Regions from separate parts of the Burkholderia arboris genome, predicted to be linked through region 4. Evidence: riboswitches for the same ligand, from Rfam matches in the RefSeq annotation. Region 4 holds a riboswitch; each other region holds the start of a gene.

Region 1 (7,549 bases), on a different replicon from region 4:
ATGCGCGGAAAACCGAGGTTGTGTGTCGTAACCATGAAGCTGCCGTCCAGAGAAAAATTGAAGATCCGGCAGTCATCATAGGGATTTCAAACCATGAAATAAAATGGCATTATTTCATTTATCCATTAAAATTTCTCATGCATTCGTTGCACAGGCAAAATCCATGCTGGAACGATTCCATCTCGTCGTCATTCGTGAAGTCGAGCGCCAGGGCTCACTGACCGCGGCCGCCAATGCGCTGCACCTCACGCAATCGGCGCTCAGCCATACCGTCCGGAAAATCGAGCAGCAGCTCGGCACGCCGATCTGGGACCGCGAAGGCCGTGGCCTGCGGCTCACACAGGGCGGCCAATATCTGCTGAAACTGGCGAACCGGCTGCTGCCGCAGTTCGAGCTTGCCGAGGAGCGGATGAAGCAGTACGCGAAGGGCGAGCGCGGCACGCTGCGCATCGGGATGGAGTGCCACCCGTGCTACCAGTGGCTGCTGAAGGTCGTGTCGCCGTACCTGTCGCGCTGGCCCGACGTCGACGTGGACGTGAAGCAACGCTTCCAGTTCGGCGGTATCGGCGCGCTGTTCGGCTATGACATCGACGTGCTCGTGACGCCCGATCCGCTGAACAAGCCGGGCCTGCGCTTCGATCCCGTGTTCGACTACGAGCAGGTGCTGGTGGTCGCCGACTCGCACCGGTTCGCGAACGCCGACTACGTGACGCCCGAGCAACTGACCGACGAGATCCTGATCACGTACCCGGTCGAAACCGACCGGCTCGACATCTACAACCAGTTCCTGACGCCGGCCGGCATCGTGCCTCGGCGGCACAAGTCGATCGAGACGACCGACATCATGTTGCAAATGGTGGCGAGCGAACGCGGCGTGGCCGCGCTGCCGAGATGGCTGGCCGACGAGTACGCGGACCGGATGCCGGTCGTGCCGGTCAAGCTCGGCAAGAAGGGAATCGCGAAGCAGATCTTCCTCGGCATCCGCGAAGCGGACGCCTCGATCGACTATCTGGCCGCGTTCGTCGCGCTGGCGCGCGAATCGACGTGGAGCGCGCCGCGCATGCCGCGCATGCTGCGCTAGGCGCGCCCGGTTGCGCTGCGCGTCAGGCGGCGCGCAGGCCGATGCGTTCGCTGCGCTCGACCCACGCGCCGAACAGCAGCCCGATCGTCGTCCACATGATCACCTGCATGCCGATAGCCGCAACGCGGAACTTCCACAGCACGGCCGCCGGGAAATCGGCCGGTAACTCGCTGACCGACGGCAGCCCGATCTGCACGGCCGCGATGATCGCGACAAACACGAGCCCGGCGACGATCGACGCGTTCCACTGGCCGAGCTTTGCCAGCAAATGGCGGCGCACGCTGACCGAGAACACCATCGTCGCGACCGAGATCGCGATCATCAGGAAAAACAGGCCCGTGCGATAGCCGATCGTGTCGGGATCGCCGACCGACGGTGGATTGGCCGGGTACTTGAGGTTCGGCACGATCACGAGCGCGATGAACGCCGCCAGCGCGAGCCACGCGGCCAGCGGTCGCGCGGGGAGGCGGCTGCCTCGCCCATAGGCAAACGCGAAGACCAGCGAGAACAGCCCGCCGAATGCCGCGCCGTAGGTCACGACACCCGTCAGCAGGCCGAGGCCGGCCTGCGTGTGGCGGCTGACCAGTTCGGGCTCCGGTGCCTCGCCTTTGGCAGCGTCGGCTTTTTCTTCGAAGGAGATTGCCTGATCGACTTGCGGTTCGCCGACGATTTTCGCGAAACCGAACGTGAGGAGGCCCGCGGCGATGCCTGCGAGCATCCCGCGCATGAGCAGCTTTCCGACCATCTTGACCTCCGCGTCAGTGGCAGGGAAAGCCGAGCAGATGGCGGCCGTCGTGGACGAATTCGTGAACGTACATGCCCGGCACGAGCGACGTTGCGCCCTGTTCCGCGCCGACGAAATAAAGCGCGAGCAACAGGATCAGGCCGACGAATATGGCCCAGGGCAACAGTTCACGGACGGGGATGGGTGCCGGCACGACTGCCGGCTTCAGCACTGCTTCGCTCATGGATGCACCTCAGGGGAATCGCGCCCCGGCAAATGTTGGATGGGTACGAAGGCAGGTCTGGCTTCCGGGATCATCGATCACCGGTTACAGTGGCGCGACCGCGCCGGGATTGCACCGGCTTCCGCGTTTCGTATCGGGCGAATTGTACGCGCGAACGTTCGCGGAATGAAGGGACCGCTCGCGAACGATTGCCCCCGGCCCGGATCCTACAAAGCCCGACATGACCCTGCCTGCCACGCTGTACCTGATCGCGCATGCATCGACCCGGGCGATGCGCACCGGCACGTTTCCCGACGACGATCCGCTCGATGCACACGGGCTCGCCGAAGCCGCTGCATTGCGCGACCGGTGGGCAAGCATCGCCGGCTCGCTCGCGCTGTGCAGCCCTGCACGCTGTGCACGGCAGACCGCCGACGCACTCGGTCTGCGCTCCGAAACTGACGACGCGCTGCGCGACATCGATTGCCGAAACTGGCGCGGCAAGCGCTTGCACGACCTTGCACGCGACTTGCCGGACGAACTGGGTACGTGGATCGGCGACCCGTCCGCGGCGCCGCACGGCGGCGAATCGTTCGAAGCAGCCATGCGCCGCGTCGGCACATGGTTGAATGCGCTGCGACACGACCGCGACATCGTCGCGATCACGCATGCGCCGATCGTTCGCGCGGCCGCCGCCCATGCGCTGCGGATGGATTCCAGGGCGGCAACCCGTATCGGCGTCGCGCCGCTGTCCTGCACGACGCTCGTTGCATCGCCGGATGGATGGACGTTGATTGCGGACGGCAACGCGTAGGCCCGCATTGCGCTCACGATGTGGGCAACGATGCGTGCCGGTACGTCGCGTCACGAATGCATGCCTTCAATCACCTTACGCATCTGCAAGACACACCGTTCGTCCTCCCGACTGTCATCAAACTGACGGCTAGCCGCAGCTAGGATCGGACGCGGTTCCCTTACGAGATGCCGTCATGAATCAACCTGCTTCGTCCGCACCGAACACGCCGGGCTCCGTCGAACGCACCAGGCAGGTCGGCTATGCCGTCTTCCTGCTGGTGCTCGTGCTCGGCGCCGTCTATATCGCCACGCACCTGATCGACGATCTGTCACCGGTCCGCGAAGGAAAGCTGTTCCCTTACCTGCTGCTCGGCGCCGCGCTGCTGATCGCACTCGGCTTCGAATTCGTCAACGGCTTCCACGACACCGCGAACGCGGTCGCCACCGTGATCTATACGCACTCGCTGACGCCGAACGTCGCGGTGATCTGGTCGGGCATGTGGAACTTCCTCGGCGTGATGGTCTCGAGCGGCGCAGTCGCATTCGGCATCCTGCAGTTGCTGCCGGTCGAGCTGATCCTGCAGGTCGGCAGCGGCTCGGGCTTCGCGATGGTGTTCGCGCTGCTGATCGCCGCGATCGTGTGGAACCTCGCAACCTGGTATTTCGGATTGCCGTCATCGAGCTCGCATACGCTGATCGGGTCGATCATCGGCGTCGGGCTGATGAACCAGCTGATGCACGGGCCGTCCGGCACGAGCGGCGTCGACTGGGGCCAGGCGCTCGGCGTGGGCAAGTCGCTGCTGTTCTCGCCGATCGTCGGCTTCCTGTGCGCGTCGTTGCTGCTCCTCGTGCTGAAGGCGCTCGTGCGGATTCCGGCGCTGTACAAGGAGCCGCCGAAGGATCAACCGCCGCCGTTCTGGATTCGCTGCCTGCTGATCCTGACCTGCACGGGCGTGTCGTTCGCGCACGGTTCGAACGACGGGCAGAAAGGGATGGGGCTCATCATGCTGATCCTGATCGGCACGGTGCCGACCGCGTATGCCTTGAACAAGGCCGTCACCCCGGCCGAATCGCAGACGTTCGTTGCCGTCGCGAACCAGGCGGCCGCGACGTTCGGGAAGTACACGAACGGCGTCGCGCCGTCCGCGAACCCGCGCACCGACGTCGAACACTACGTGCAGCGTCGCGAACTGACGCCCGCCGTGCTGCCGGCCGTGGCGCAACTGTCCACGTCGCTCGCGACGGCAGTCGGCGCATCGGGCTCAATGGCGGCCGTGCCGCAGCGCGACGTCGATAACGTGCGCAACACGATGTATCTGGTATCCGAAGCAATTCGCCTGATCGAGAAGTCGGGTCAGCCGGCGTTCGCGGCCGACGACAAGCTCGCGATCGACAACTATCGCACGCAGCTCGACCACGCGACCAAGTTCATTCCGACGTGGGTGAAGGTCGCCGTCGCGATCGCGCTGGGACTCGGCACGATGGTCGGCTGGAAGCGGATCGTCGTGACCGTCGGCGAGAAAATCGGCAAGCAGCATCTGACGTACGGACAGGGCGCATCGGCCGAACTCGTCGCGATGCTGACGATCGGCGCGGCCGACATGTACGGGCTGCCCGTCTCGACGACCCACGTGCTGTCGTCGGGCGTCGCGGGCACGATGGCGGCGAACGGGTCCGGATTGCAATGGAGCACGGTGCGCAGCCTCGTCCTCGCGTGGGTGCTGACGCTGCCGGCGTCGATCGCACTGGCGGCGGGACTCTACTGGCTGTTCCGGTCGCTGACCTGATTTTGGTTGCGGCGGGTGGCCGGTGGAGCCGGTCGCCTGCTGTGGCTGTGGCTGTGGCTGTGGCTGTGGCTGTGGCTGCGGCTGCGGCTGCGGCTGCGGCTGCGGCTGCGGCTGCGGCTGACCGGATCGTCGCCTCTTCGCCTCTTCGCCTCTTCGCCTCTTCGCCTCTTCGCCTCTTCGCCTCTTCGCCTCTTCGCCTCTTCGCCTCTTCGCCTCTTCGCCTCTTCGCCTCTTCGCCTCTTCGCTCGAGCACGTCACCTCATTGGGTATGTCGGTGCCGCGTCTTCCCGTTTCCCCCTCCGAATTGAAGCGCAAGATCTGGAACGCATCCGCACACGGACGCCGCTAGACTGGGTTCATCAACTTTCGTCGTGGATTCGACCGTGCGCAACCGCACGGCGCCACGTTGCGGATGAATCGAGGGGCACCTGTGAACATTGCCGATCTGCAACCTGCCGTCGAATCGACGGACATCGCACAACGCGTCGATGCGATCGACTGGTCGACCGTCGATACCGAACTCGATCGCTACGGATGCGCGCACGTGCCGGGCCTGATGCCGGCACGCGAATGCGATGCGCTCGCATCGCTCTATCCACGGGATGCGCTCTATCGTTCACGCGTCGTGATGGCACGGCACGGGTTCGGCCGCGGCGAATACAAGTACTTCGCGTACCCGTTGCCTGCGCTCATCGCCGAATTGCGCGCGACGCTCTACCCGCATCTCGCGCCGATCGCGAATCGCTGGAACCAGGCACTCGGGATCGACGTCCGCTATCCGAAAGACCACACGACATTCCTCGATCGCTGCCACGCGGCGGGACAGACGCGACCAACGCCGCTGATCCTGCAATACGGCCCCGACGACTACAACTGCCTCCATCAGGATCTCTATGGCGAACACGTGTTTCCGCTCCAGGTCGCGATCCTGCTGTCGGCGCCGGGCCGCGATTTCACCGGAGGGGAGTTCGTGTTGACGGAACAGCGGCCACGCATGCAGTCGCGTACGGAAGTGGTGCCGCTGATGCAAGGCGACGCGGTGATCTTCGCCGTACATGGCAGGCCCGTGCAGGGAACGCGCGGCGTCTATCGCGTCAACCTGCGTCACGGCGTGAGCCGGATCCGAAGCGGCCACCGCCACACGGTCGGCATCATCTTCCACGACGCACAGTAACGGCAGTCGAGACGGGCGCGACGCTGCCGCACCGCTCACCATGCACCGGGTGCATGCGCGGAGCACTGCGCGCCATTGCTCGGGAAGCCTGCAATCGGGAATTGGCTATTCAGCGTGATCACTCGCACGCAGCGACGGCGACCGATTGCGCCGACCGTCGGACCACCGCGGCCATGACGGGCCTACGCTCAGGTGAATGACGAGAAACAGCCGTATTCACCTGTCGTCACGCACATGCAGCCTGCAGTCCGGCCTACCCTCGCGCCACGATCGCCCGCAGCCGATCGCCTGCATCGGAAGCCAGCCGCGCATAGCCCGGCAACGTCAGCAGCGCGAGCACGCCGGCCGCGACGAACGCCCAGCGGAAATCGTCGAGCACGTAGTGCATGCCGGCCGCATCGCCGCGCACGAGTGCCGCGAGACGCAATGACAATGCGCCGAACGCGATCCCCATCCCGATCGTCATCTGCTGCGCAGCGCTCCACAGCGTGCTGGCTGCACTCGTCTGCTGAGCCGGGATATCCGCATAGGCGAGCGTCGCGAGCGTCGTGAACTGCATCGACCGCGTGAGTCCGTAGACGAATACGACGAGCAGCGTGATCGCCAGCGGCGTCGACGCGGTCAGCCAACCGCACGCGATCGTGAAGAAGCCGACGATCGTCACATCGACGAGTGCAACGCGCCGGAAGCCGTATCGGTCGAGAATCCAGGACGTTCCCGCCTTCATCCCCAGATTGCCGAGTGCGCTAGCCAGCAGCAGCAGGCCAGACTGAAACGGCGACAACCCGAAACCGATCTGGAACAGCAGCGGCAGCAGGTACGGCACGGCGTTGATCGCCATCCGCGTGACCGAACCGGTGAGCACCGTCACCGAGAACGTCGGCACCTTCAGCGTCGTGAAATCGAGCAGCGGATGCGCGCAACGCCGCGCATGCAACCACGCGGCCATGCCGAACAGCACGCTCGCCCCCACCAGGACACCCGCGCGCGTGAAGTCGACATCCTGCTGCCCGGCCGCCTCGGTGCCAATCAGCAGACAGGTTAGCGCGCCACCGGCCAGCACGAAGCCGATCCAGTCGAGCGGCCGTTGCTCGTCGGCCCGCGTGTTCCGGACGATCAGCCAGGTACAGACGAGCGCAGCGATGCCGAACGGAACGTTCAACAGGAAGATCCAGCGCCACGACGCATAGGTCGTGATGAAGCCGCCGATCGGCGGCCCGACGACGGGCGCGACGATGCCCGGCCACGTGATTGTCGCGATCGCGCGCATCAGCTTGGCCTTGTCGGTGCTGCGCACGACGATCATCCGTCCGACCGGCACCATCATCGCCCCGCCGACACCCTGCAGCAGCCGCGCAGCCGTGAACGACATCACACCTTCAGACAGCCCGCACAGCACCGACGCACCGGTAAAGACGACGATGGCGCTCGCGAACACCGTGCGCGAACCGTAGCGATCGGCGATCCAGCCGCTGATCGGAATGAACACCGCCAGCGCCAGCATGTACGCGGTCATCCCGAGACTCAGCGCGTTCGGTCCGACGCCAAACGAGCGCGCCATTTGCGGCAGCGCGGTCGCGATCACGGTCGTGTCGAGATACTCCATGAAGAACGTTGCGGCGACGAGATACGGCAAGAAGTCGGTCGTCCGACCACCTTGGGCAGGGCTGTCAGTCATGAACGATGCAGGAGACGGAATGCGGAAGACACCGACCGCCGGCAGACGTGGACAAGCGCCGGGAATCGGGACGAATGGCGATATTAA
Region 2 (7,549 bases), on a different replicon from region 4:
CACCGTGATGCCGATCAGCGCGCTCACCGGGTAGCCGGCCGCGGCCGGATTGATCCGGGCCGTGTAACCCTCGACGACGCCGGACGCCTCGAGGCGCTTCACGCGCTCCGTCACCGCCGGCACCGACAGGTGAACCTGACGCGCGAGTTCCGTATAGCTGATGCGGCCGTTCGCTTGCAACAGTGCCAGTACCTTCCAGTCCAGATCATCCATCGCGGCGGGATTTTTTAAGGTGGAGCCCCCATTTTTCCTTAAAAACCGCATTCAGCGATGACCGGACTTTCCCTACGATGCCTGTTCAACCCGCGGGATGTCGCAAGGAGCAGGCAATGTTGTTCATCAAGTCCGTCGTGATGGGGCTGTCGATCGCGGTGCCGGTCGGCCCGATCGGCATGCTGTGCATTCAGCGCAGCCTGAGCCGCGGCTTTCAGGCGGGGTTCGCGACGGGCATCGGCGCCGCGTGTGCCGATGCGATCTACGGGTTGCTCGGTGCGCTCGGCATCGCGGGTATCGTCACCGCATTCCCGATGCTGACCGTCGGCCTGAAAATTGGCGGCGGCGCGTTCCTCGTGTGGCTCGCGTGGACGATCGGGCGTCAGGCGCCGGCCGCGTCGGCGGTGCAACGCGACCTGCCGCGCACGACCGTCCTGCGCGATTTCCTGACGACGTTCGGCCTCACGCTGTCGAACCCGATGACGATCGTGTCGTTCATCGGGATTTTCGCGGCGCTCGGCCCGCTGCAGGCTGCGCGGGAAGGCGCGATGTGGCCGGCCGTGGCGTGGATGGTCGCCGGCGTGTTCATCGGTTCCGCCACGTGGTGGCTGTGCCTGAGCAGCGCGACTGCGGCGCTGCGCACGAAGCTGTCGTTCGCGTTCATGCACGGGTTGTCGCGCGTGTCGGCCGCCGTCATCGCGGTATTCGGCGCGATCCAGCTGGTCGCGGGTGTGCGCGGCCTGCTCGGGTCCTGACGCGGGGCGCCGTTCTAGCGAGTGCTTGCGGCAGGCAGCGCCGGCAAATGCGCATGCACGAAGCGCGCGATCTCCTGGCTCAGCTCGATGTCCTCCGGCGCACCCATGAACCCGCCGTGCGGCATCCCTTCGAACACGTGCAGCTCGGTGGGCACCTGCGCGCGCCGCAACGCGCGATGCAGGCGCACGGCGTTCGACAGGAACAGGTCGCGCGTGCCGCTCTGGATGAACGTCGGCGGGAAGCCGGCGGCGAAATCGCCGAACAGCGGCGACAGGTACGGATGCGCGAGATCGGCGCCGTTCGCGTACAACAGGTTGTTCGGCATCAGCGACGCGGGCAGCACGACATCGACGAGCCGGTTGGTCTCGAAGCTGTCGCCGGATTCGGTCAGGTCGGCTTCCGGCGACAGCAGCACCAGCGCGGCCGGCAGCGGCAAGCCTTCGTCGCGGGCGCGCAGCACCATCGCGGCTGCGAGATTGCCGCCGGCCGAGCGGCCGCCGATCACGACGTTTTCCGGCGCGTGGCGCGCCAGCACGTGCGCATAGGTCGCGATGCAATCGTCGAGTGCGGCCGGATACGGATGGCCGGGCGGCATGCGGTAGTCGACGCCGTAGCAGCGCATGCCGAGCCGGTCGGCCTGCATTTGCGCGCCGGCGCGGCACGCGGCGCCGCCGCCGACGATCAGTGCGCCGCCGTGCAGGTCGATGTAGGCGCATGCATCGGACACCGGCGCTTCGGGCGTCGCGACATGCACGTCCGCGTGGCCGGCGCGGATCGTCTCGACGCTCGAACGCAGATACCCGGCGAGCTTCTCGACGGCGGCCGCGTAGTGCTCATCGGCGGCCGCCTTCACGCGCATCCACGCGTCGCGATCGTCCAGCGCCGGCATCACGTGCAGCGCATTCAGCGGCACGCCGTCGTTGCCGACGAGTCGTTGCAACGCGCTTCGCGCTTCGTCGCTGATCGATGCCGGGAAAGGCACGACACGGCTCGCCAGTACGACGCCGTCAGGTTTGTCTTTCATCGCTTGAATTCCAGCCGGCGCGTCATGCGGCCGAAGGCCAGTGGCGCAGCATCACGTCGAGCGCATCGAGGCTGCGCGACCACGACGCATCGGAATCCGGCGCGCTGTGCGAGAAGCCGCCGGCGCCTTCGAGCGTCACGTAGCCCATGAAGAAGCCGCCGAGCAGGCGGATCGCATGGGCCTGCTCGGCATCCGGCAGGTCGTAGCTGCGCAGTACGGCCGAGGTCATCCTCACGAGCCGGCCGCCCGCGCTCCCGGCGGCGCGCTCGGCGCTCACCGGATGGCGCGCGGCCGCAAAGCGGCCGGGATGCGCGCGTGCATAGTCGCGATAGACGTTCGCGAGCGCGGCCAGCGCGTCCTTGCCGGTGCGGCCGGCCAGTGCGTCGGTCGCGCGATCGGCGAGCTCCTGCAGCGCGAACAGCGCGATCCGGCTCTTCAGGTCGTCGAAACTCGGGATATGGGAATACAGGCTGGCCAGCTTGACGTCGAAATGCCGCGCGAGCGCTGCGCCGGTGAGCTGTTCGAAGCCGGTTTCATCGGCGAGCTGCGCGCCGGCTTCGACGAGCTTGTCCACGGTAATGCCGGCACGTGCCATGGCGGATGCTATGCAGGTTAGTCAAAAACCTAATTCTATTAGGTTTTGCTGCGATGTCAATTTCCCGTGCGTGCCGGCGCCCGCGACGCAGGCGCCGAGGCGACGCGCCGTCAGAACGTGTAGCTGACCTTGCCGAACGCAGTCCGCCCGAGCGTGTTGTAGCCGTACGCGGTCATGTATTGCCGGTCGAACAGGTTCGACAGCGTGGCCGACACCGTCAGGTGCGAATTGATCCGGTACGACGCGCGCAGGTTCACGGTCAGGTACGACGGCAGGTACGTCGTGTTGACCGGATCGTCGAAGGTCGTCCCGCCGTAGTTCAGCGACGCCCCCGTGCTGAGCGCGTGCAGGTGCAGTTCGTCCCACGTGTGGTCCACGTTCAGGCTGACCGTCTGGCGCGGCCGGCGGTTGAGCCAGCTGTCATGGGTCTCGTCCTGCGGATTCAGGAGGCCGATCGCGACGCTCACCGGCGTGTAGCGGCCGATCGTCCCCTTGTACGACAGGTCGATCCCGCGGATATGCGCGCGGCCGATGTTCATCGGCGAATACGTCGCCGGGTTGTACGCGATCAGGTTGCTGACGCGCGTGTCGTAGATCGCGGCGGTGAACGTGCCGTACGACGTGTTCGCGTCGAGCGCGGCCTCGACCGACGTGCTGCGTTCCGGGCTGAGGTTCGGATTGCCGTAGCCGGGGTAGTACAGGTCGTTGAAACTCGGCAGGCGGAACGCATTGCCGTACGACACGCGCGCCGTATAGACCGGCGTGATCGCCCACGACAGCGCGGCATTGCCGGTGTTCACGCCTTGCCCGGCGATGATCTCGCGACGCCCCGCGAGGAACAGCGTCACGCTGCCGAGCGTGGCCGACTGATGCAGCGAGAACGCGGAGTCGTTGCGCGTCGGTATGCCGCCGGGCGCGTCGATCGGCAGGGACGCCTGTTCGCGCGTGAAGTCGTACCCGAGCTTGCTCTCGCCCGATAGCGGCAGGCCGAACAGGTGGAACCCGCGCTCCTGATGGGTCAGGGAGGTCGACGTGCTGATGCGCTGCGAATTGATCTGGTCGGTCGGGATGGCCGGATCGCTCGCGTAGAGGAATTGGCGATCGTTCGCATAACCGAACGACTGGTCGAACTGCGTATCGGGCGTGATGTCGAGATGGAACGCGAGACCGGTCGTCAGCTGGTGATCGAGCTGGCGGTTCGGATAGCCGCTGTTGTCGTAGGACAGGTCGGAACGGTGATACAGCGCGAACGTCGAGACCGACCAGTTGTCGCGCGCGTAACCGAGGCGCGCATCGAGATCCTGCGCGTGATACGGATTGCGGCCGTCCTCGTGATACGGCAAGACCGGCCGCGTCGAATCGATGCCGGCCGTGTTGTACGTGTGCAGGCCGAGCGAGTAGGTGAGCCCGCCGAGCGCGGCGAGCGGCCCGGTCGACGGCACTGTGCCCGACGTGCGCAACTGCGTGTCGAACGTCTTGTTCGACCCACCGCCGAACGACACGGTGGTCTGGTTCGGCTGGCTCGACGAGCGGCGCGTGAACAGCTGCACGACACCGCCCATCGCGTTGGCGCCGAACGACGCGGCGGCCGGGCCCGAGATCACTTCGACCCGTTCGAACGCTTCCGTCGGCAGGTCGGCCCACGGCGCGATGCCGGTGGTGGGCGAGCCGATGCGGATGCCGTCGATGAACACGGCGACCTGGCTCGCCGACGAGCCGCGGATGCTGACCGATGCGGACGAACCGGGGCCGCCGTTCTGCGAAACGGTCACGCCGGGCAGCGTCGCAAGCGCCTGAGTGATGCTCGGGTCGCTCGGCGAAAGCCGGTCGAGGTCGGTTCGCGTGAGGACCTGGGTCGTCGCATAGCGCCCGTCGAACGATTCGGGCAGGCGACGCGTGTCGGTCACGCTGATCGTCGGCAGGTCGACGCTTTCCGCCGGCTGGGGCGGCTGCTGGAGCGCGGTGTCGCCGGCGGCATGGGCGATCGGGGCGAGCAGCGCGGTGGCGGCGGACGTGGCGAGCAGGTGGCGAATGTTCATGAGACAGCGGGAGAAGGCGTGTTGCGCGTACGGCGGTCGCGAGCGAAGGGCGGGCAGGTTGTGCATGCCGACGGCGTGTCGGTGCGACGCTTCCGGCTGGGAAGCGGATTCGGGAACGAAGGGCATCTGACGGATCCTGAGGTCGGGTCGTCCATGCAACGGGCGACCGCCAACGGCGGTGCTTGCGCATCGGGACACCCCGCCCGGTGCGGCTGCTGGACCTCGGGTCGATGGCAGGTCTCCTGGCTCGCGGGTCGTCATCCGTGCAGGCCTTCCCGGTTTCCCAGTGGCATGCAGTGGCACGGATTCGCCGCTCACAGTTGCGGGGGCAGCCGCAGTTTCGAGGCGTTGCCCCTCCTGCGTTCCCTTTTGATCCCGTCTCCGGGAACCATCAGCGCGCAAGGGTAATGGCGTGCGCTCGGGCGCGTCAATTGCCGCGCCGCGCGGGGATGCGAAAAAACGTCATTACCCGGCAACTGCTTTCCGAATCCTTTCGCTTATGCGCCGGTGTCGTGTTTTTCGTCTGAAGAATCGGGGTGATCGGGCGCCCAGCGCTCGCGCCGGAACCGGCTCGGCGCGACGCCGGTCCAGCGCACGAACGCGCGCCGGAATGCTTCTTCGCCGCCGAAGCCGAGATACGCGGCCACGCGCGTAATCGGCCAGTCCGTCTCGTGCAGGCATCGCCGTGCCGCATCGGCCAGGCATTGTTCGCGCAGCACGTGATAGCCGCTGTCTTCCGCCGCGAGCCGCCGCCGTAACGTCGCGTCGCTGACGCCGAGCCACGCGGCCAGTTCCGCGAGCGCCGGCAGCGCCTGTTCGCGCGCGAGCGCCGCATCGAGAAAACCGCGCACCTGCTGCGCCCATGACACGACGGCCGGCGCCGCATCGATCAGACGAAACGGAAAGTCGACGAGAAACGCGTCGAGCTCGCCCGGCTGCCGGATCACGCGGCAATCGAGCCGCGTCGCGTCGAACGCGAAGCCGTAGGTTTTCCGGCCGACGTCGACCGGCGCGTTGAACAGCCCGAGCAGCGGCACCGCGTCGTCGCGGCGCGGATGGCCGAGCCACACGCCAGTGGGCCGCAGCGGTTGCCCGATCAGCCAGCCGAACAGCTGCAGATAGCAGAACAGGCCGGTCAAGTCGACGAGGCATGCGGCCGGGCTGCGCGTACGACGCAGCGAGTCCATCCGGAACGTCGCGTGGCCGTCGCGCACCGCGAGCGACAGCACGCCGGCGCGCGGCGTCAGCATCTCGCAGAAGTCGCGCGCGCAGCGGATCGCGTCGGCGAGCGTCGCACAGCTCAGCAGGCAGCGGCACATCAGGTCGACTTCCTGCTTGCGCATCGGCGGATGGCCGTTGCCGCGCGCGACCTGCGCCTCGAGCCGCACGATCGCGTCGCGGTACAGCGCGACGAAGCCGCCCGGCGTCGTCGCCGCTTGCTGCGGTTGCGCCGTGCGGTCGGCCGGCGGCGCGCCGCTGCGCGTGAGTTCGCTCAGCAGGCGCGCGTCGAGACCCGGCAGCACGCGTCCGCTCGCCGGCAATACACGCTGTTTCATGAGTCTCCCGATCTGATCGCTGCGACAGGGGCCGGTGAGCGAGCCGGTAGGGGTTCTTGAGCTGCGCCCACGCAAGAATGCTATCCACGCCGGCCGCCTTCGGCCTCGCCGGAACGGCGTAGGCCGGCCAGCCATCCCGACCCGAACGACCACGGACGATACGCGAATGATCCAGATCGTAGACGAAATCACGCTCGCGCCCGAGCGCATTCCCGACGTGCTCGCGCTGCTGCGCGACCGCTATCTGCCGGGCCATGCGGCACGCGGATTGACGGCGGCCGGCCGCTGGGTGTCGCCGCCCGTCGCGGTGCCGGGGCAGCCGAGCACGCTGTGGCTGACGTGGCAGGTCGACGATGCGTATTCCTATTACCGGATGCGCGCGATGACCGATGGCGACGTGGTGGCGTTCTGGATGGCGGTCGACGGGCTGTGCGATGCGCGCCGCCGCCATGTGATGACGGACGCGGACACGCCGCTGCCCGCGCTGACGGAGGCCGACCATGCGGCATGACACCGCGCAGGTATTCGTTTTGACGGATCACGCTGCAAAAGCGATCGAGCACGCATTGCGCGAGGCCGCGCAGGCGTTGCCGGGCGCGAAACGCGTGACGCTCGCGCGCAATCTGGAAGGCTGCTGGGGCGCGGGCGACTACACGCTCGATGTGCTGCGCGAGGAACGATCCGCCGATTCCGCAGCCGATTTCGCCGCACTGGCGCAACTGCCCGGCATTGCGCGCCTCGACGGCGCGGCGTGCCGCGCGATCGGCGGCGGCCTGCGCGAACCCGCGTTACGCGACGGCGTGTGGCGCACGCTGATGTTGCGGGTACGCCCGCAGGCAAGCGAAGCACAGGTTGCCTCGCTCGAGCACGAACTGCTGCACATGCCCGCGTTCATGCCAGGCATCCGCAACTGGCGCCTGAACCGGATCGAAACCCCCGGCGCCTGGACGCACGTGTGGCAACAGGAATTCGCGCAGGTCGACGATCTGCTCGGCGAGTACCTGCTGCATCCGTATCACTGGGGCTGGGTCGACCGCCGGTTCGATGCCGAAAGCCCCGACTGGACGGTCGATGCGATCTCGCATGCGTTCTGTCCGCTCGCGTCGAGCCTGCTGGCCGACACGGCGGCGTGAAGCGCCGCGCACACCCAACCGACAACACCACTGGAGACACGAAGATGCGAGCGCTTCTGATCGACCGCGTCGGTCATTCCGACGCCTTCCGGCTGGCCGACGTGCCGGCGCCGAAACCGGGCCCCGGCGACGTGCTGATCCGCGTCGCGTACGCGGGCGTCAATCCCGCCGACTGGAAATGCCGCGAAGGCTTTCTCGGCGCGTTCATGCAGTACACGTTCCCGTTCGTGATC
Region 3 (7,549 bases), 1.0 Mb from region 4:
GCTGTTCTACAAGGCCGATTTCTACCTCTCGCATCCGCTCGACGTGTTCAAGGTGTGGGAAGGCGGCATGTCGTTTCACGGCGGCTTCCTCGGCGTGACGCTCGCGATGGTGCTGTTCGCGTGGCAGCGCAAGCGGCACTGGCTGCAGGTGACCGATTTCGTCGCGCCGATGGTGCCGACGGGGCTCGCGGCCGGGCGGCTCGGCAACTTCATCAACGGCGAACTGTGGGGCCGCGTGACCGATCCGACGGCGCCGTGGGCGATGCTGTTCCCGGGCGCGATGCGCGACGATGCGGCCTGGCTGCCGAAGCATCCGGCGCTCGTCGAGAAGTGGCATCTCGCCGACGTGTTCATGCAATACCAGATGCTGCCGCGCCATCCTTCGCAACTCTATGAAATCGCGCTCGAAGGTGTTGCACTGTTCTTCGCGCTGTTCTTCTTCTCGCGCAAGTCGCGGCCGATGGGCGCCGTGTCCGCGCTGTTCCTGATCGGCTATGGCCTCGCACGCTTCACGGTCGAGTTCGCACGCGAGCCCGACGATTTCCTCGGCCTGCTGGCGCTCGGCCTGTCGATGGGGCAGTGGCTGTCGCTGCCGATGATCCTCGCGGGCATCGCGTTGATGATCTGGGCGTATCGCCGCCGCGCGGCAAACGCTGCTGCGTGATGTGAAATCGATGCGCGCGCAATCGACGCGTGCTTCGACAACGTGAAGGCAAACAAAAAACGCCGGCCCTCGGGCCGGCGTTTTTCGTTTTCGGCAGCTGCGCGATGCGCGTTACTTCATCTGCACGGAGCCGTTGACGGTGACCGACACGGTGGCCTTGCCGCCTTCGACCGCGATCGGTGCGCTCATCTTCGCGCTGTCCATCGGTGCCGCGGCCATTGCCATCATGCGCGTGTACGGCTGCACGTTGCGGCCGCTGCCGACATTCACGTCGCGGATCGTGTAGCTGCTGTAGCCGAATGCCTTCGCGGCTTCGTCCGCGCGTGCGCGGAACGACTTGATCGCTTCGGTCGTGAGCTTCTGCTCGGCCGTGCGCTGTGCTTCGGGCGACAGCGAGAACTCGACGTTTGCGACCTGCATCAGGTTCGACAACTGGCCCGCCAGCTTCGACGCCGCCGCGAAATCGCGCGATTCGAGTGCAACCTCGGTACGGCCGCGCCACGCGGAAATCTTGCCGTCGCGATCGGTGCTCGGATACACGGAGAACGCTCCGGTGTGCGCGGTGACGCCCGATACGCCCTTCGCCTGCGACAGCGCCGCATCGGCGCGCTGGTTCAACTGCGCCGTGAGGCTGCCCGGATCCTTGGCCTGCTGCTCGTAGAACAGCGTGATGTGGATGATGTCCTGCGGCACGTCGGCGCTGGCCTGCGATGACAGCGACAGCACACCCGCCGGCTCGGGGAAATGCGGGTTTGCGGTCTGCGCGTGCGCGGCGGGCGACGCGAGCGTCAGCGCGACGGGAACGGCGGCGGCGAGGGCGAGCGACAGCGCGAGTGCGGATTTCTTGGTCATTGTTGGACTCCTTGTGCGAGGGCGCGCACGCGGATTGCGCGTGCGCGACGCGGGCGTACCGCGCGACGAAAAAAACGACAGCCGGCCCGATCGACCGGCAGCGGTTGCTTAGGCTGCGCGAAAGTGCCGCGAGTTCCGTGACGGCAGCACGTGCTGACCAGATTTGACCTTTGGCGCGCGCTTACTTCATCAGCTTTTCGGTGATGAACCGCCATTCGGCGCGCGTGACGGGTGTGATCGACAGCCGGTTGCCGCGTGCGAGCACGCGCATGTCGGCGAGCTCGTCGTGTTCGCGCAGGGCGGCGAGCGGCACGAGCGGCGACTTGTTCACGTAGCGCACGTCGACGAGCAGCCAGCGCGGCGTTTCCTGCGTCGATTTCGGGTCGTAATAGGGGCTGTTCGGATCGAACTGGGTGGGATCGGGGTAGGGCGTCGACGACACTTCGGCGAGGCCCGCGATGCCCGGCTCGGGGCAACTCGAGTGATAGAGCAGCACGCCGTCGCCGATCTTCATCGTGTCGCGCATGAAATTGCGCGCCTGATAGTTGCGCACGCCGGTCCACGGCAGCGAGCGCTGCGGGGCATTGGCGAGATCGTCGATGCTTGCTTCGTCCGGTTCGGACTTCATCAGCCAGTATTGCATGGATCGTGATCGACGCAGAAAGAGGCTGCTACAAAAGAAAACGGCACCGGGACGTGCCCGATGCCGTTGGATAGGCCCCCGCCTTGGCCGCTAGGCCGGCATCCTGAACCTGGGGTTCAGAATTGGTCGCAGTTAGCAGCACTTCGGGTACATCAGACAGAGTGACGCGCGCGCCCGTGCTACAAATTTCCGCAACCGTGCACATGGCATTGGTTCAAGGAATATATGACCTTGGCGAACCAGGCAGGGAAGCTGACTGAACTGTGATTCGATGCGCCAATTTGACCACCGTTGATCGCAGAGATCAAGGGGAATCGACGCATCGATTAAAACGTTACTGCGTCTCGTGCTGTGCGAGCACCGCGCCGAGCTGTTCGTTCATCTGGTGCATTGTACGACGGATTTCCTCCGCCGGAAATGCTTCACCGTGCCGCACGCTCGTTTGCAGCCGCAGCAATTCCGATGCGAGCGACAGCGCCGCCATCACCGCAATGCGATCGGTGCCGCGTACCGAGCTGTTCGAGCGGATTTTCGACATTTCGGCGTCGACCCGCGCGACGGCCTCGAGCAGCGCCGCTTCGGTCTCGGCCGAACAGGCGAGCCGATAGGCCTGACCGAGAATCGAGACTTCGATCTGCTTGGTGCTCATGCATGTTCTCCGTGGCTGGCCGCGTCATCGCCATCCGGACGCGCCTGCGCATCCAGCAGGTCGAGCTGGTTGTCGGCTTGCTCCGCGCTTTTCGAGCGCGGCAGCTTTTCGAGAATCGCGTTCAGTTTCACCTGGGCGTCGTCGATCTTTGCCGACAGCGTGTCACGCTCGGCCGCGAGCGCATTGCGTTCGTCGCGCAGTTCCGCGAGTTCCGCGCGGACCGTGTCCGCTTCCGCGCGCAATTGCGCGACCTGCTCCTCGAGCGCGAGCCGTTCCGCGTGATAGCGCTTGTTCAGCGAAATCAGACGGCCAATATTTTGAGATAAGGTTTCGAGTTCGTTGAGCATTTGCTGCGTCCTCTAAAGACCCAGCATTTTAGCGCGGAATACCGTGCAATCCGACATCTGTAACGTTTCCAGTCGTAACACCCCTGCTTCTTGCCGTGAATCGGTGCTTCCCGTACGTGTCCGGACGCTTCCTTGACGCTCGCGTTACCCGCTCCTAAACTGGCGCCGCCTCGGTGCTCGCGCGTGGCACGCGCGGTTAAACGGGAAGCAGGGCGTGCGCTCCGGGAGCACACCAGCCTGCGCTGCCCCCGCAACGGTAAGCGGCCGCGTCCCTTGACGCAGGCCGGCTCGGGCGCGTTTTGCGTGCAGATGTCGCACGCGGGCGCGGGCCACTGCGCGTGAAACGCGCGGGAAGGCGAGCCGGACCGCCGCCAGCCCGGATACCGGCCGAGACGGGAAGCCCGCATGGGCTTCGTGACGCGTGGCCTGCGGGGAGGCGGGGCGCGCAATGCTTCACGGAATGTTCTTCGATGCTGACCCCAATCGTCCGCGCGGCGTCCCTGTCACGTCCGGCCGGCACCCTCAATCGGATGCGCCGCGCGCCATGCGCGCGGCCGTGCACGGCATGAGCGCCGCGCGCGCCGCCGCGATCTGGGCCGCGCTGGCCGCCGTGGTCGCGCTGCTGTTCGTCGCGTCGCTGTCGATCGGCAGCGTGCCGATGTCGCCGTGGCAGGCACTCGCGTCGCTCGTGCCGCATGGCGGCGATGCGCTGTTCGCAGATATCGTCCGCACGCTGCGCCTGCCGCGCGCACTCGCCGGCTTCGCGTGCGGCGCGCTGCTCGCGCTCGCCGGCGCACTGCTGCAGGTGCTGCTGCGCAACCCGCTCGCGGAACCCTACGTGCTCGGCGTGTCCGGCGGCGCGGCCGGCTTCGCGCTCGTCGCGATGATCGCGGGCGGCGCGTGGTGGCTCGTCGACGCGTCCGCATTTGCCGGCTCGCTCGTCTCGGTCGCGCTCGTGCTCGGCCTCGCGCGCCGCGAGCTGTGGCGCGGCGATTCGCGCGACGCGTCGCCACGCTTGCTGCTCACCGGTGTCGTGATCGCGGCAGGGTGGGGCGCGCTCGTCACGCTGTTGCTGTCGCTCGCGCCCGATGCGCGGCTGCGCGGCATCATCTTCTGGCTCACGGGCGACCTCAACGGCGTGACGGCGCCGTGGTTCGCATGGAGTGCGCTGCTGCTGGCCGCCTGCGTCGCGCTGCCGGCCGCGCCGCAACTGAACGTGCTGCTGCGCGGCGATGCGACTGCGCAGGCGCTCGGCGTGCCCGTCGCGCGCCTGCGCATGCGGATCTATCTCGTCGCGTCGCTGGCCGCCGCGGCCGCGGTGACGACGGCCGGCACGATCGGCTTCGTCGGACTCGTCGTGCCGCATGCGCTGCGGCTCGCATTCGGCAACGACCAGCGAATGCTGCTGCCGGCCGCGATGCTCGCGGGCGGCGGCGGCGTGATGGCGGCCGACCTGCTCGCGCGCACCGCGATCGCGCCCGCGCAGTTGCCGGTCGGCGTGATGACCGCGTTGATCGGCGTACCGGTGTTCCTGTGGATGTTGTTGAGGAGACCGATGCGATGACGGATGCCGCACGACACGCCGATGGCGGCGACATGACCTGCGCGGCCGTCGACCTGACGCTGACGGCCGGCGCGCGCACGCTGCTCGACCGCTTCACGCAGGCGTTCCGCCCAGGCGAGATCTGGTGTGTCGCGGGGCCGAACGGCGCAGGCAAGACGACGCTGCTCGCGACGCTCGCGGGGCTGCAACCGCCGGCCGGCGGACACGTCGAGATCGACGGCCGGCCGCTTGCCGTGTGGCGCCCCGAACAACTTGCGCAACGCCGCGCGCTGATGCTGCAGCAATTGCACGATGCGTTCAGCGCGACCGTGTTCGACACGGTGCTGCTCAACCGCTTTCCGTATCTCGGCGGCTGGGGCTGGGAGCGCGACGGCGACCGAACGGCCGCGCGCGATGCGCTCGCGACGTTCGACCTGACCGCGCTCGCGTCGCGCGACGTCCTGTCGCTGTCGGGCGGCGAGCGGCAGCGGGTCGCGCTGGCCGCGACGCTGTGCCAGGATGCGCCGCTGATGCTGCTCGACGAGCCGCTCGCGCATCTCGACCTGCATCACCAGATCGACTGCCTGACCGCGCTGACCGCGTGGCTCGAAACGGGCCCGCGCACGGTGCTGTTCTCGTGTCACGACCTGAATCTCGCACGGCGTTTCGCGACGCATGCCTTGCTGCTCGACGGCCGCGGCCGCGCGTGGGCCGGCCCCGTGCACGACGTGCTGACGCCCGCGCGCGCGAGCGACGCGTTCGGCTATCCGCTCGTGCTGATCCGCGAGAATGGTCGCGATGCGCTGCTGCCGGCGTGGCCTGCGCGACAATGAGCTTTCCCTTTCCGATTCTTTCGATGCGCGGCGCATGCCGCGCGCACGACACGGCTCCTCGATGACGACTCCGACCCACTTCCCGCCCGCGATCGCGCCCCTCGACGACACACTGCGCAAGCGCCTGCAGCATGTGATCGACCACAAGACCAAGCCGCCCGGCAGCCTCGGCCAACTCGAGGCGGTCGCGCTGCAGATCGGCCTGATCCAGCGCACCGAGCGGCCGGTCGTGCAGCGTCCGGTGACGATCGTGTTCGCGGGCGACCACGGGATCGCGGCCGAGGGCGTCAGTCCCTATCCGCAGGCGGTGACTGCGCAGATGGTCGCGAATTTCCTGGCCGGCGGCGCCGCGATCAACGCGTTCTCGGGCGTCGCGCAGAGCACGCTCGAGATCGTCGATGCGGGCGTCGCGTCACCGCTGCCGCTGTCGGACCGGCTGGTGTCGCTGCCGGTCGCGCGCGGCACGCGCAACTTCGCGGCGGAGCCGGCGATGACGCGCGACGAGGCGATGACGGCGCTGGCCGCCGGCGCGGCACGCGTGCGCCTGCACGCATCGCTCGGCACGAACGTGATCGGTTTCGGCGAGATGGGGATCGCGAACACGTCGTCGGCCGCGTGCCTGATGAGCCGTCTGCTCGACGTGCCGATCGACGCATGCGTCGGGCGCGGCACGGGCCTCGACGACCAGGGCCTCGCGCACAAGCGCGCGGTGCTCGGCCGCGCGCTCGTCAAGCATTCGCACGCGGTCGCGCCGCTCGACGTGCTTGCGACGTTCGGCGGCTTCGAGATCGCGATGATGACGGGCGCGTACCTCGCGGCCGCGAGCGAGCGGATGACGATCCTCGTCGATGGTTTCATCGCGACAGCCGCGCTGCTCGTGGCCGAGCGCATCGCCCCCGGCGTGCGCGACTACTGCGTGTTCTCGCATACGTCGCACGAGGCCGGACACCGGCGCATGCTCGAGCATTTCGGCGCGAAGCCGCTGCTCGCGCTCGACCTGCGGCTCGGCGAAGGCACGGGCGCCGCGCTCGCGCTGCCGCTCGTGCGCGCGGCGGCCGCGTTCCTCAGCGAGATGGCGAGTTTCGAATCCGCGGGTGTCGACAATCGTGACGCCTGATCGCGCGCGCGGCGTGGGGGCCGAACTGCGCTACTTCTTCGTCGCGCTCGGTTATTTCACGCGCGTGCCCGTGCCGCGTTCGATCGGCTACGCGGCCGGCGATCTCGACCAGGCCGCACGCTATTTCCCGCTCGTCGGCGCATGCGTCGGCGCGTGGGGCGCGCTGGTCTATCTGGTCGCGCTGCGCGCGCTGCCGGCGTCGATCGCGGTCGGGCTGTCGATGGCCGCGACGCTGCTCGCGACCGGCGCCTTCCACGAAGACGGCCTGGCCGACAGCTGCGATGCGTTCGGCGGCGGCTATACGCGCGACGACGTGCTGCGCATCATGCACGATTCGCGGATCGGCACGTTCGGCGCGGTCGCGCTCGTGATCTCGCTCGGGCTGAAATGGCAAGCGCTCGCGTCGATGCTGCCGCTGCGCGCCGCATGGACGATGATCGCCGCGCATGCGGCGAGCCGCGCGGCGGCCGTGAGCCTGCTGATGACGCTCGACTACGTGCGGCCCGAGGGCAAGGCGAAACCGGTCGCGCAACGGATGGGCGCGCGAGCGGCCTGCGTTGCTGCGATCTTCGGATTGCCCTGGCTGTTCTGGCCGGACTGGCGCATGGGCGTCGCGGCGTGCGTGGCGCTCGTGCTCGTGCGCGCATGGGCGGCCCGCTATTTCGTGAAGCGGATCGGCGGTTATACGGGCGACTGTCTCGGCTTCGCGCAGCAACTGTGCGAGCTGGCGATCTATCTCGTGGTGCTCGGATGGACATCGTCCTGATCCGCCACCCGGCCGTCGGCGTCGAGCCGGGCATCTGCTACGGACGCAGCGACGTGCCGCTCGCCGCGCCGGCCGACGCCGGCGCGCAGGCCGTACGCGCGCATCTGGCGGATCTTGGCGCGCCGCTGCCCGACC
Region 4 (7,549 bases):
CGCTGCCCACCGGCGCGTCGTATTGGGTCAAGCTGGCCGAGGCGTTCCTGGTTTGAAGAAGCAGCGCGGCGGCGTCGCAGCCGCCGTTCGACGTGCGCGTCCGTGAAACGGGGCGCGACAGGACGCGCGTGAATTTGACGCTCCTTGACATCGACGGAACAGGTCGCGTGCTACGCTGCGCGCGACGCCGGATCGGCTCGATGAATACAGGTGTGGATGACATGCGAAAACAGCTTCTGAGCGTGCTGGCGGCTTGTGCGGTCGGCGTTCTGGCAGCCGGGTGCGACGACCAGAAGGTGGCCGACGCGGTGAACGCGATCAAGCCCGATCCAATGGCGTTCGGCAAACTGCAGCCGGGCGTCTCGACGACCGAGGACGTGCTCCGCCAGGCGGGCAAGCCGGAAATGGTCAGGCAGGGCGACGACGGGTCGCAGCGGTTCGAGTATCCGCGCGGCCCGTACGGCACGAGCACCTACATGCTCGATTTCGGGCCCGACGGCCGGCTCGTGTCGATCACGCAGGCACTGACGGCGGCGAACATCGCGAAGGTCGTGCCCGGGATGTCGAAGGACGACGTGCGGCAACTGCTCGGCAAGCCGACCGAGGTCGCGCAATACGCGCTGAGCCATGAAGAGGTGTGGAGCTGGCACTGGGCCGAGGGCGGCGTATCGGGCGACGCGATGTTCAACGCGCATTTCTCGCCCGACGGCACCGTGATCCGCACTTCGCGTTCGGAAGCGCCGGGCCGCGAAAAGCCCTGACATCGCGGCACCTCGCCGGTTTTCGGTCAGAACGCCGTGCCGCCGAACAGCGCCGCCGCCGCCGCCGGATTCGACGGCCAATACATGTGCATGTACGTCGCGACGATTGCGCCGTGGCGATAGACGGCTTCGCCGCTACCCGGCACGCCGTCGGGGCGTGCCGCATGCGCGACCGGATCGAGCGGCGTCGCGAGCCGCGAGTAGTGGAACGTGTGACCACGCATCGGTCCGGTGCGCGTATCGAGCTGCTGCATGCCGAGCGCGGCGAACCGGCGCTGCATCGTCGCCTGCCCCGGCAGCAGGCCGAGCATCGACGTCGTCGCACCGTCCGCATCGGTCAGCGATTCACTGAGATACACCATCCCCCCGCATTCCGCGACGATCGGCCGGCCGGCCGCCGCATGCGCGCGAATCGTCCGTGCCGTTTCGTCATTCGCCGCAAGCGTCGCCGCATGCAGTTCCGGATAGCCGCCCGGCAGGAACAGCGCGTCGCAATCATCCGGCACGGGTTCGTCGGCGAGCGGCGAGAAGAATCGCAACTGCGCACCGAACGCGTCGAGCAGCGCGAGATTCGCCGGATAGATGAACGAGAACGCCGCATCGCGCGCAATCGCGATCCGCTTGCCGGCGAGCGAGCGCGGCAGCGGCGCCGCGGCGTCCGGTTCCGCGAACGCGACGGCCGGCGGCAATTCAGCCAGCGCCGTCTGCACGAGCACGTCGGCCGCGCGATCGAGCCGTGCCTCGAGATCGTCGATGTCGGCCGGCTGGTGCAGGCCGAGATGCCGCTCCGGCAGCGCGATGCCCGCATCGGCCGGTACGTGCCCGAGCCAGCGGAGGTCGCTGGGCAGCGCCTGTTGCAATAATTCCGCATGACGTGCCGAGCCGACGCGGTTCGCGAGCACCCCGTGAAACGGCAGCCCCGACCTGAACCGTGCGAGCCCGAATGCGATCGCCGCGAACGTCTGCGCCATCGCCTTCGCGGAAATCACCGCGACGACCGGCACGCCGAACGCGGCTGCGAGATCGGCACTGCTTGGCGTGCCGTCGAACAGCCCCATCACGCCTTCGATCAGGATCAGGTCCGCGTCGCGCGCGGCATCGGCAAGCAGCGCGCGGCAGCCGGCCTCGCCGACCATCCCGAGGTCGAGCGCATGCACGGGGGCGCCGCTCGCGCGTTCGAGCAGCATCGGATCGAGAAAGTCGGGCCCGGTCTTGAACACGCGCACACGGCGGCCGAGCCGGCGGTGCAGCCGCGCGAGGCCGGCCGTCACCGACGTCTTGCCCTGGCCCGACGCGGGCGCACTGACGAACAGCGCGGGGCAGGCGGGCATGCTCAGAACTCCACGCCGCGCTGCGCCTTCACGCCTTGCTCCTTGTACGGATGCTTGACGAGCCGCATTTCGGTGACGAGGTCGGCCGCGTCGATCAGCGCATCGGGCGCATGCCGCCCGGTCACGACGACGTGGACCGAAGCGGGGCGCGCGGCAAGCGCCGCGAGCACTTCGTCGAGCGGCAGGTATTCGTACTTCAGCACGGTGTTCAGCTCGTCGAGGATCACCATGCGGTAGTCGCCGCTTTCGATCATCCGGCGCGCCTCGTCCCAGCCCTTGCGCGCGGTCGCGATATCGGCGTCGCGGTTCTGCGTGTTCCACGTATAGCCGTCGCCCATCGTCACGAAATCGCATTCGGCAACCGCGCCGAGGAAGTCGCGCTCGGACGTGTGCAGCGCGCCCTTGATGAACTGCACGACGCCGAGCCGCATGCCATGGCCGAGCACGCGCACGGCCATGCCGAACGCAGCCGTGCTCTTGCCCTTGCCGTTGCCGGTATTGACGATCAGCAGCCCCTTTTCGTGGGTGGCGGCGGCCTGTTTCTTCTCGTGGCCGGCGCGGCGGCGTTCGGTCATCCGCTGATGGGATTCGGCATCGGTCTTCATCGGAAATCGTCCTGTCGAAAGCGAAACAAAGGGTTCAGAGCGGGCCGGCGAGCGCGACCGTCACGCCGTCCCGGATGGACTTGGGGCCCAGCAGGCGGCCACGCGGCGCTGCAAGCTGCGCACAGGGCTCGGCCACGCCCGCAACACCGAAGCGTGCAAGCGCGGCGTCCGACGGACCGCTCGCGGCCAGTTCGGGACGGCTCGCCAGCTGCATCGCGTCGAATGCGACGAGCGGCCAGCCGCGTCGCGCGCACAGCGTGCGCAGCGCACGGGCACGCGCCTTGTCGGCGAGCGTCGCGACGAGCGCCGGTTCGGCGGCCGGGTAACGCGCCAACGCTGCGCGGATCGCGGCATCGAGTTGCGCGGCCGTGACGTCCGCGCGAAAGCCGATGCCGAGCGCGACACGCATCATGCGCGGCCGCCGAGCGCCGCACGCACCGCCGGATCGTCCGCGAGCGCCGCGACGCGGCCGATCACGACGATCGCCGGCGAACCGAGTCCGGTCGCGCCGACGCGTTCGACGAGGCTGTCGAGCGTCGCAAGCACGTGCCGCTGTTCGGGGCGCGTCGCGTTCTCGATCGCCGCGCACGGCGTATCGCCGGGCAGGCCGCCTTCGCGCAGCGCCGCTGCAATCGTGTCGAGCCGGCGGATGCCCATGTAGATCACGATCGTCATGCGCGTGGCCGCGAGCGCGCGCCAGTCGGGCTCGTCGGCGCCAGCGCCATGGCCCGTGACGAAGATCACGCCCTGCGCGTCGCCGCGCTGAGTGACCGGAATGCCGAGTGCGGCCGGCGCGGCGATGCCGGCGGTGATGCCGTTCACGACCTCGACCGGAAAACCCGCCGCGCCAAGCGCGGCCAGTTCCTCGCCGCCGCGGCCGAACACGAACGGATCGCCGCCCTTGAGCCGCGCGACGCTACGGCCCGCGCGCAGATGCGCGAGCATCGCGGCGACGATCGCGTCCTGCGGCGTCGACGCATGGCCGCCGCGCTTGCCGACGTGCTCGATCTGCGCGTCGGTGCGCGCATGGCGCAGCACGTCGGGGTTCACGAGATCGTCGACGAGCAGTACGTCGGCCATGCCGATCGCGCGCACGGCCCTGAGCGTCAGCAGGTCGGCGTCGCCGGGGCCGGCGCCGATGAGCCAGGCGCGGCTCATCGCACGCGGCACGGTACGCACCGTGTCGAAACAGTGGAAAAGAAAAGGCGGGCGGCACATCGGCGGCCGGCGGACAGGCAATGCATGACGGATCGGGCGAAGCCCGCGCGAACGCGGGCGGAATGCGCACCCCATCCGTCCCCCGCGGATCGGGCGTTCGGCGAGCATCGGGCTCGCCCCTTGCGTCGGCCGGTATCCGGGCTGGCCGCTTGCCAGGCCGCAGCCTTCCCGCCCGGTGAAGGGCAGTGGCATCGCGGGCGGCCTGGGCGCGTGCGCGGGGAGCGCGTCGCGCAGGCGGCGTACCGTTGCGGGGACAGCACAGGCCGGGCGGTCATCCGCCTCCTGTTTCCCGTTTAACTGCATGCACGGAATGCGCATGCGAGCACCGAACGCGGCGCATACGATAGCACACGGTTCGCCCGCGCGAACCGGCCACGGAAGGCCTCCGGCGCGGCGCGAGGGCGGTGCGGAACGCAGTCCCGCGGCCCGTGCCGCCTTGACGCTCCTGCCCCCGCCGCCTACACTCGCACGCGTTTTGGTGCTCGCGCGCGCCTTCCGGCGTGCGCAGTTAAACGGGAAACAGGGAGCTTGCCTGCGTCGCAGTCGAGCCAACCTGTGCTGCCCCCGCAACGGTAAGCGAACGCATCGTGCCCGCCGCGATGCAGCGCCGCTTCGCCGCATGCCGCCCGCATGCGGACGACCGCCACTGGATGCCCTGCGCATCCGGGAAGGCGAAGCGGCGTGTTCGTCAGTCCGGATACCGGCCTAAACATTGGGGTTCAGCGCCGCGGGGAGGCGGCGCATCGTCCACGACCGTAGCGTGCCCGACACCCGAGCGTTTCCCGATTCCCGACGTCCGGCCGCCTGCGCGAGTGCGCATGTTCCGGTGCGATGAAGGGCCGGACCGCGCGGGGCCGCGTAGCGACGGCCGTGTTGGCATTCTTCATGTCGACCGTTCGCCAAGGAGCGTCATGCCCGATTCGTTGTTTCGCCTGTTCAACGACAGTCCGTCCGGGTTGCGCGGCAAGATCGTCGCGATCTATGCGCTGCTGATCGCCTTCAACGCAGGCGCGTGGATCTGGGCATTCGCCGCTTTCCACGGCCAGCCCGTGCTGCTCGGCACCGCGCTGCTCGCGTACGTGTTCGGGCTGCGTCATGCGGTCGACGCCGACCACATCGCGGCCATCGACAACGTCACGCGCAAGCTGATGCAGGAGGGGCGCAGCCCGCTCGGCGCGGGCCTGTTCTTCTCGCTCGGCCATTCGACGGTCGTGATCGTGATGTCGGTCGTGGTGACGCTCACGGCCGCGTCGCTCGCGCGCTTCGAGAGCATGAAAGCGTGGGGCGGCGTGATCAGCACGAGCGTGTCGGCGTTCTTCCTGCTGGTGCTCGCGATCGCGAACCTGCTGATCCTGATTTCCGTCTACCGGACCTTTCGCGCCGCGCGGCGCGGCGAGCCGATCGTCGACGCCGATCTCGACATGCTGCTGAACCAGCGCGGCGTGCTCGCGCGCCTGTTCCGCCCGCTGTTCCGGCTCGTGTCGCGCAGCTGGCACCTGTATCCGGTCGGCTTCCTGTTCGGTTTCGGCTTCGACACGGCGACCGAGATCGCGCTGTTCGGTATCTCGGCGGCGCAGGTGCAGGGCGGGCTGTCGTTCTGGTCCGTGATGGCGCTGCCGATGCTGTTCACCGCCGGCATGACGCTCGTCGACACGACCGACGGCATCCTGATGATGGGCGCGTATCGCTGGGCGTACGTGCGGCCGATCCGCAAGATCTACTACAACATGACGATCACCTTCGTGTCGGTGCTGGTCGCCGCGCTGATCGGCGGCATCGAGGTGCTCGCGCTGCTCGCGGACAAGCTGTCGCTGCAGGGCCCGGTGTGGGACTTCGCGTCGATGGTGGCGTCGCACTTCGGCATGCTCGGCTATGTCGTGATCGGCCTGTTCCTCGCATGCTGGCTCGTGTCGGCCCTGATCTACCGGTTAAAGCGCTACGACGAGATCGACGTGACGATCTCGGCCTGACTCTCCCTTACGACCCTGGATATTCCATGACCCTACGCAAGCTTCCCGTCACGATCGTCACGGGCTTTCTCGGCAGCGGCAAGACGACGCTGATGCGCCACATCCTGCAACACGCCGAAGGCCGCCGCATCGCGGTGATCGTCAACGAATTCGGCGAACTCGGCATCGACGGCGAGATCCTCAAGGGCTGCGGCATCGGCTGCGAGGACGCCGATGGCGCGCCGGGCGAAGCGTCCGGCCAGCTGTACGAACTCGCGAACGGCTGCCTGTGCTGCACCGTGCAGGAAGAGTTCTATCCGGTGATGGAAGCGCTCGTCGAGCGCCGCGCGGACATCGACCACGTGCTGATCGAGACGTCGGGCCTTGCGCTGCCGAAGCCGCTCGTGCAGGCGTTCAACTGGCCGACGATCCGCAACAGCTTCACGGTCGACGCGGTCGTGACCGTCGTCGACGGGCCGGCCGCCGCGAGCGGCCAGTTCGCGGAAAACCCGCAGGCCGTCGACGCGCAGCGCCGCGCCGATCCGAACCTCGACCACGAATCGCCGCTGCACGAACTGTTCGCCGATCAGCTGTCGTCGGCCGATCTGGTGATCGTGAACAAGGCCGATCTCGTCGGCGACGCGGAGTTTGCGCAGATCGAAACCGCGATCCGTGACGAGATCCCGCCGCAGGTGAAGATCGTGCGCGCGACACGCGGCGAGCTCGACCTCGCGATGCTGCTCGGCCTCGAATCGGCGTCGGAAGAAACGATCCACCTGCGTCACGACCATCACGGCTCGGCTGACGACGGCGATCACGATCACCATCACGACGATTTCGACTCGGTGGTCGTGTCCGGCGACGCCGGCACGCGCGAAGCGACGATCGCCGCGCTGCAGCGCGTCGTCGAAGCGCACACGATCTACCGCGCGAAAGGCTTTGCCGCGCTGCCCGGCGCGCCGATGCGGCTCGTGATCCAGGGGGTCGGGCGCCGTTTCGACAGCTATTTCGACCGTCGCTGGCAGGACGGCGAAACGCGCGCGAGCCGCTTCGTGCTGATCGGCGAGGATCTCGACGCGGCCGCACTGCAACGCGCGTTCGACGCCGCGTGCGCGGCCGAGCTGCAACAGGCGTAACGCACGATGCATCTGCTGCGCACCACGCCGGGCGGCTTCGTCGACGATACGCAGGGTGTCGTCCGGATCGACCAGCAGCCGGCCGACATCGTGATCCTGAGTTCGGCCGACACGACGCTGTCGCTGCTCGCGAGCGTCGTGCCGCACTTGGCCGAAGGTTTCCCGAGCGTGCGGCTCGCGAACGTCACGTTCCTGCGCCAGCCGGCGTCGGTCGATTTCTATGTCGACGACGTGCTGCGCCACGCGAAGACGGTCGTGATCGATCATCTCGGCGGCGAGGCGTACTGGCCGTACGGGATCGAGCAGGCCGTGTCGCTCGCGTCGAAGCGCGGGCAGCAGCTCGCGATGTTCTCGGGCGATCTGCAGGAAGATCCGAACCTCGTCGCGAAGAGTACCGTCACGCCGGATCTGTGCCGGCTGTGGTGGCGCTATCTGCGCGAGGGCGGCGTACACAACGCCGACGCGCTGCTGCGCAGCATTGCATTCCACACGCTCGGGTTCGGCGACGCCCCCGAGCTGCCGCGCCCGCTGCCGGCCGCCGCGCTGTAT

Evidence for each region. A riboswitch is a leader RNA that binds a small molecule or an ion and turns the genes downstream of it on or off. The one in region 4 is predicted to bind cobalamin.
Region 1: another riboswitch for cobalamin. It lies ahead of OHZ10_RS32640 (CbtB domain-containing protein); the one in region 4 lies ahead of OHZ10_RS08715 (HoxN/HupN/NixA family nickel/cobalt transporter).
Region 2: another riboswitch for cobalamin. It lies ahead of OHZ10_RS27135 (TonB-dependent receptor domain-containing protein); the one in region 4 lies ahead of OHZ10_RS08715 (HoxN/HupN/NixA family nickel/cobalt transporter).
Region 3: another riboswitch for cobalamin. It lies ahead of OHZ10_RS13380 (FecCD family ABC transporter permease); the one in region 4 lies ahead of OHZ10_RS08715 (HoxN/HupN/NixA family nickel/cobalt transporter).

What each region holds. Positions count from the first base shown of each region.
Region 1 is NZ_CP109822.1:3,398,846-3,406,394, forward strand. Features, by position in the region: gene metE (5-methyltetrahydropteroyltriglutamate--homocysteine S-methyltransferase) at 1-35, opposite strand, end outside; gene OHZ10_RS32630 (LysR family transcriptional regulator) at 164-1,081, shown strand; gene OHZ10_RS32635 (CbtA family protein) at 1,104-1,826, opposite strand; gene OHZ10_RS32640 (CbtB domain-containing protein) at 1,840-2,049, opposite strand; cobalamin riboswitch at 2,083-2,220, opposite strand; gene OHZ10_RS32645 (histidine phosphatase family protein) at 2,270-2,842, shown strand; gene OHZ10_RS32650 (inorganic phosphate transporter) at 3,018-4,610, shown strand; gene OHZ10_RS32655 (2OG-Fe(II) oxygenase) at 5,041-5,784, shown strand; gene OHZ10_RS32660 (DHA2 family efflux MFS transporter permease subunit) at 6,038-7,462, opposite strand.
Region 2 is NZ_CP109822.1:2,193,056-2,200,604, reverse strand. Features, by position in the region: gene OHZ10_RS27155 (Lrp/AsnC family transcriptional regulator) at 1-213, opposite strand, end outside; gene OHZ10_RS27150 (LysE family translocator) at 330-968, shown strand; gene OHZ10_RS27145 (alpha/beta hydrolase) at 983-1,993, opposite strand; gene OHZ10_RS27140 (TetR/AcrR family transcriptional regulator) at 2,016-2,588, opposite strand; gene OHZ10_RS27135 (TonB-dependent receptor domain-containing protein) at 2,699-4,627, opposite strand; cobalamin riboswitch at 4,843-5,035, opposite strand; gene OHZ10_RS27130 (AraC family transcriptional regulator) at 5,125-6,183, opposite strand; gene OHZ10_RS27125 (hypothetical protein) at 6,350-6,694, shown strand; gene OHZ10_RS27120 (Dabb family protein) at 6,684-7,316, shown strand; gene OHZ10_RS27115 (NADP-dependent oxidoreductase) at 7,361-7,549, shown strand, end outside.
Region 3 is NZ_CP109821.1:2,850,659-2,858,207, reverse strand. Features, by position in the region: gene lgt (prolipoprotein diacylglyceryl transferase) at 1-664, shown strand, start outside; gene OHZ10_RS13405 (SIMPL domain-containing protein) at 776-1,516, opposite strand; gene OHZ10_RS13400 (EVE domain-containing protein) at 1,698-2,159, opposite strand; RNA gene ssrS (6S RNA) at 2,231-2,412, opposite strand; gene OHZ10_RS13390 (cell division protein ZapA) at 2,494-2,808, opposite strand; gene OHZ10_RS13385 (hypothetical protein) at 2,805-3,155, opposite strand; cobalamin riboswitch at 3,310-3,561, shown strand; gene OHZ10_RS13380 (FecCD family ABC transporter permease) at 3,604-4,719, shown strand; gene OHZ10_RS13375 (ABC transporter ATP-binding protein) at 4,716-5,531, shown strand; gene cobT (nicotinate-nucleotide--dimethylbenzimidazole phosphoribosyltransferase) at 5,593-6,648, shown strand; gene OHZ10_RS13365 (adenosylcobinamide-GDP ribazoletransferase) at 6,638-7,414, shown strand; gene cobC (alpha-ribazole phosphatase) at 7,399-7,549, shown strand, end outside.
Region 4 is NZ_CP109821.1:1,839,725-1,847,273, forward strand. Features, by position in the region: gene OHZ10_RS08685 (M20 aminoacylase family protein) at 1-56, shown strand, start outside; gene bamE (outer membrane protein assembly factor BamE domain-containing protein) at 222-761, shown strand; gene OHZ10_RS08695 (cobyrinate a,c-diamide synthase) at 788-2,092, opposite strand; gene cobO (cob(I)yrinic acid a,c-diamide adenosyltransferase) at 2,095-2,697, opposite strand; gene OHZ10_RS08705 (cobalamin biosynthesis protein) at 2,732-3,109, opposite strand; gene cobA (uroporphyrinogen-III C-methyltransferase) at 3,106-3,915, opposite strand; cobalamin riboswitch at 4,026-4,261, opposite strand; cobalamin riboswitch at 4,375-4,638, shown strand; gene OHZ10_RS08715 (HoxN/HupN/NixA family nickel/cobalt transporter) at 4,827-5,885, shown strand; gene cobW (cobalamin biosynthesis protein CobW) at 5,912-7,000, shown strand; gene cobN (cobaltochelatase subunit CobN) at 7,007-7,549, shown strand, end outside.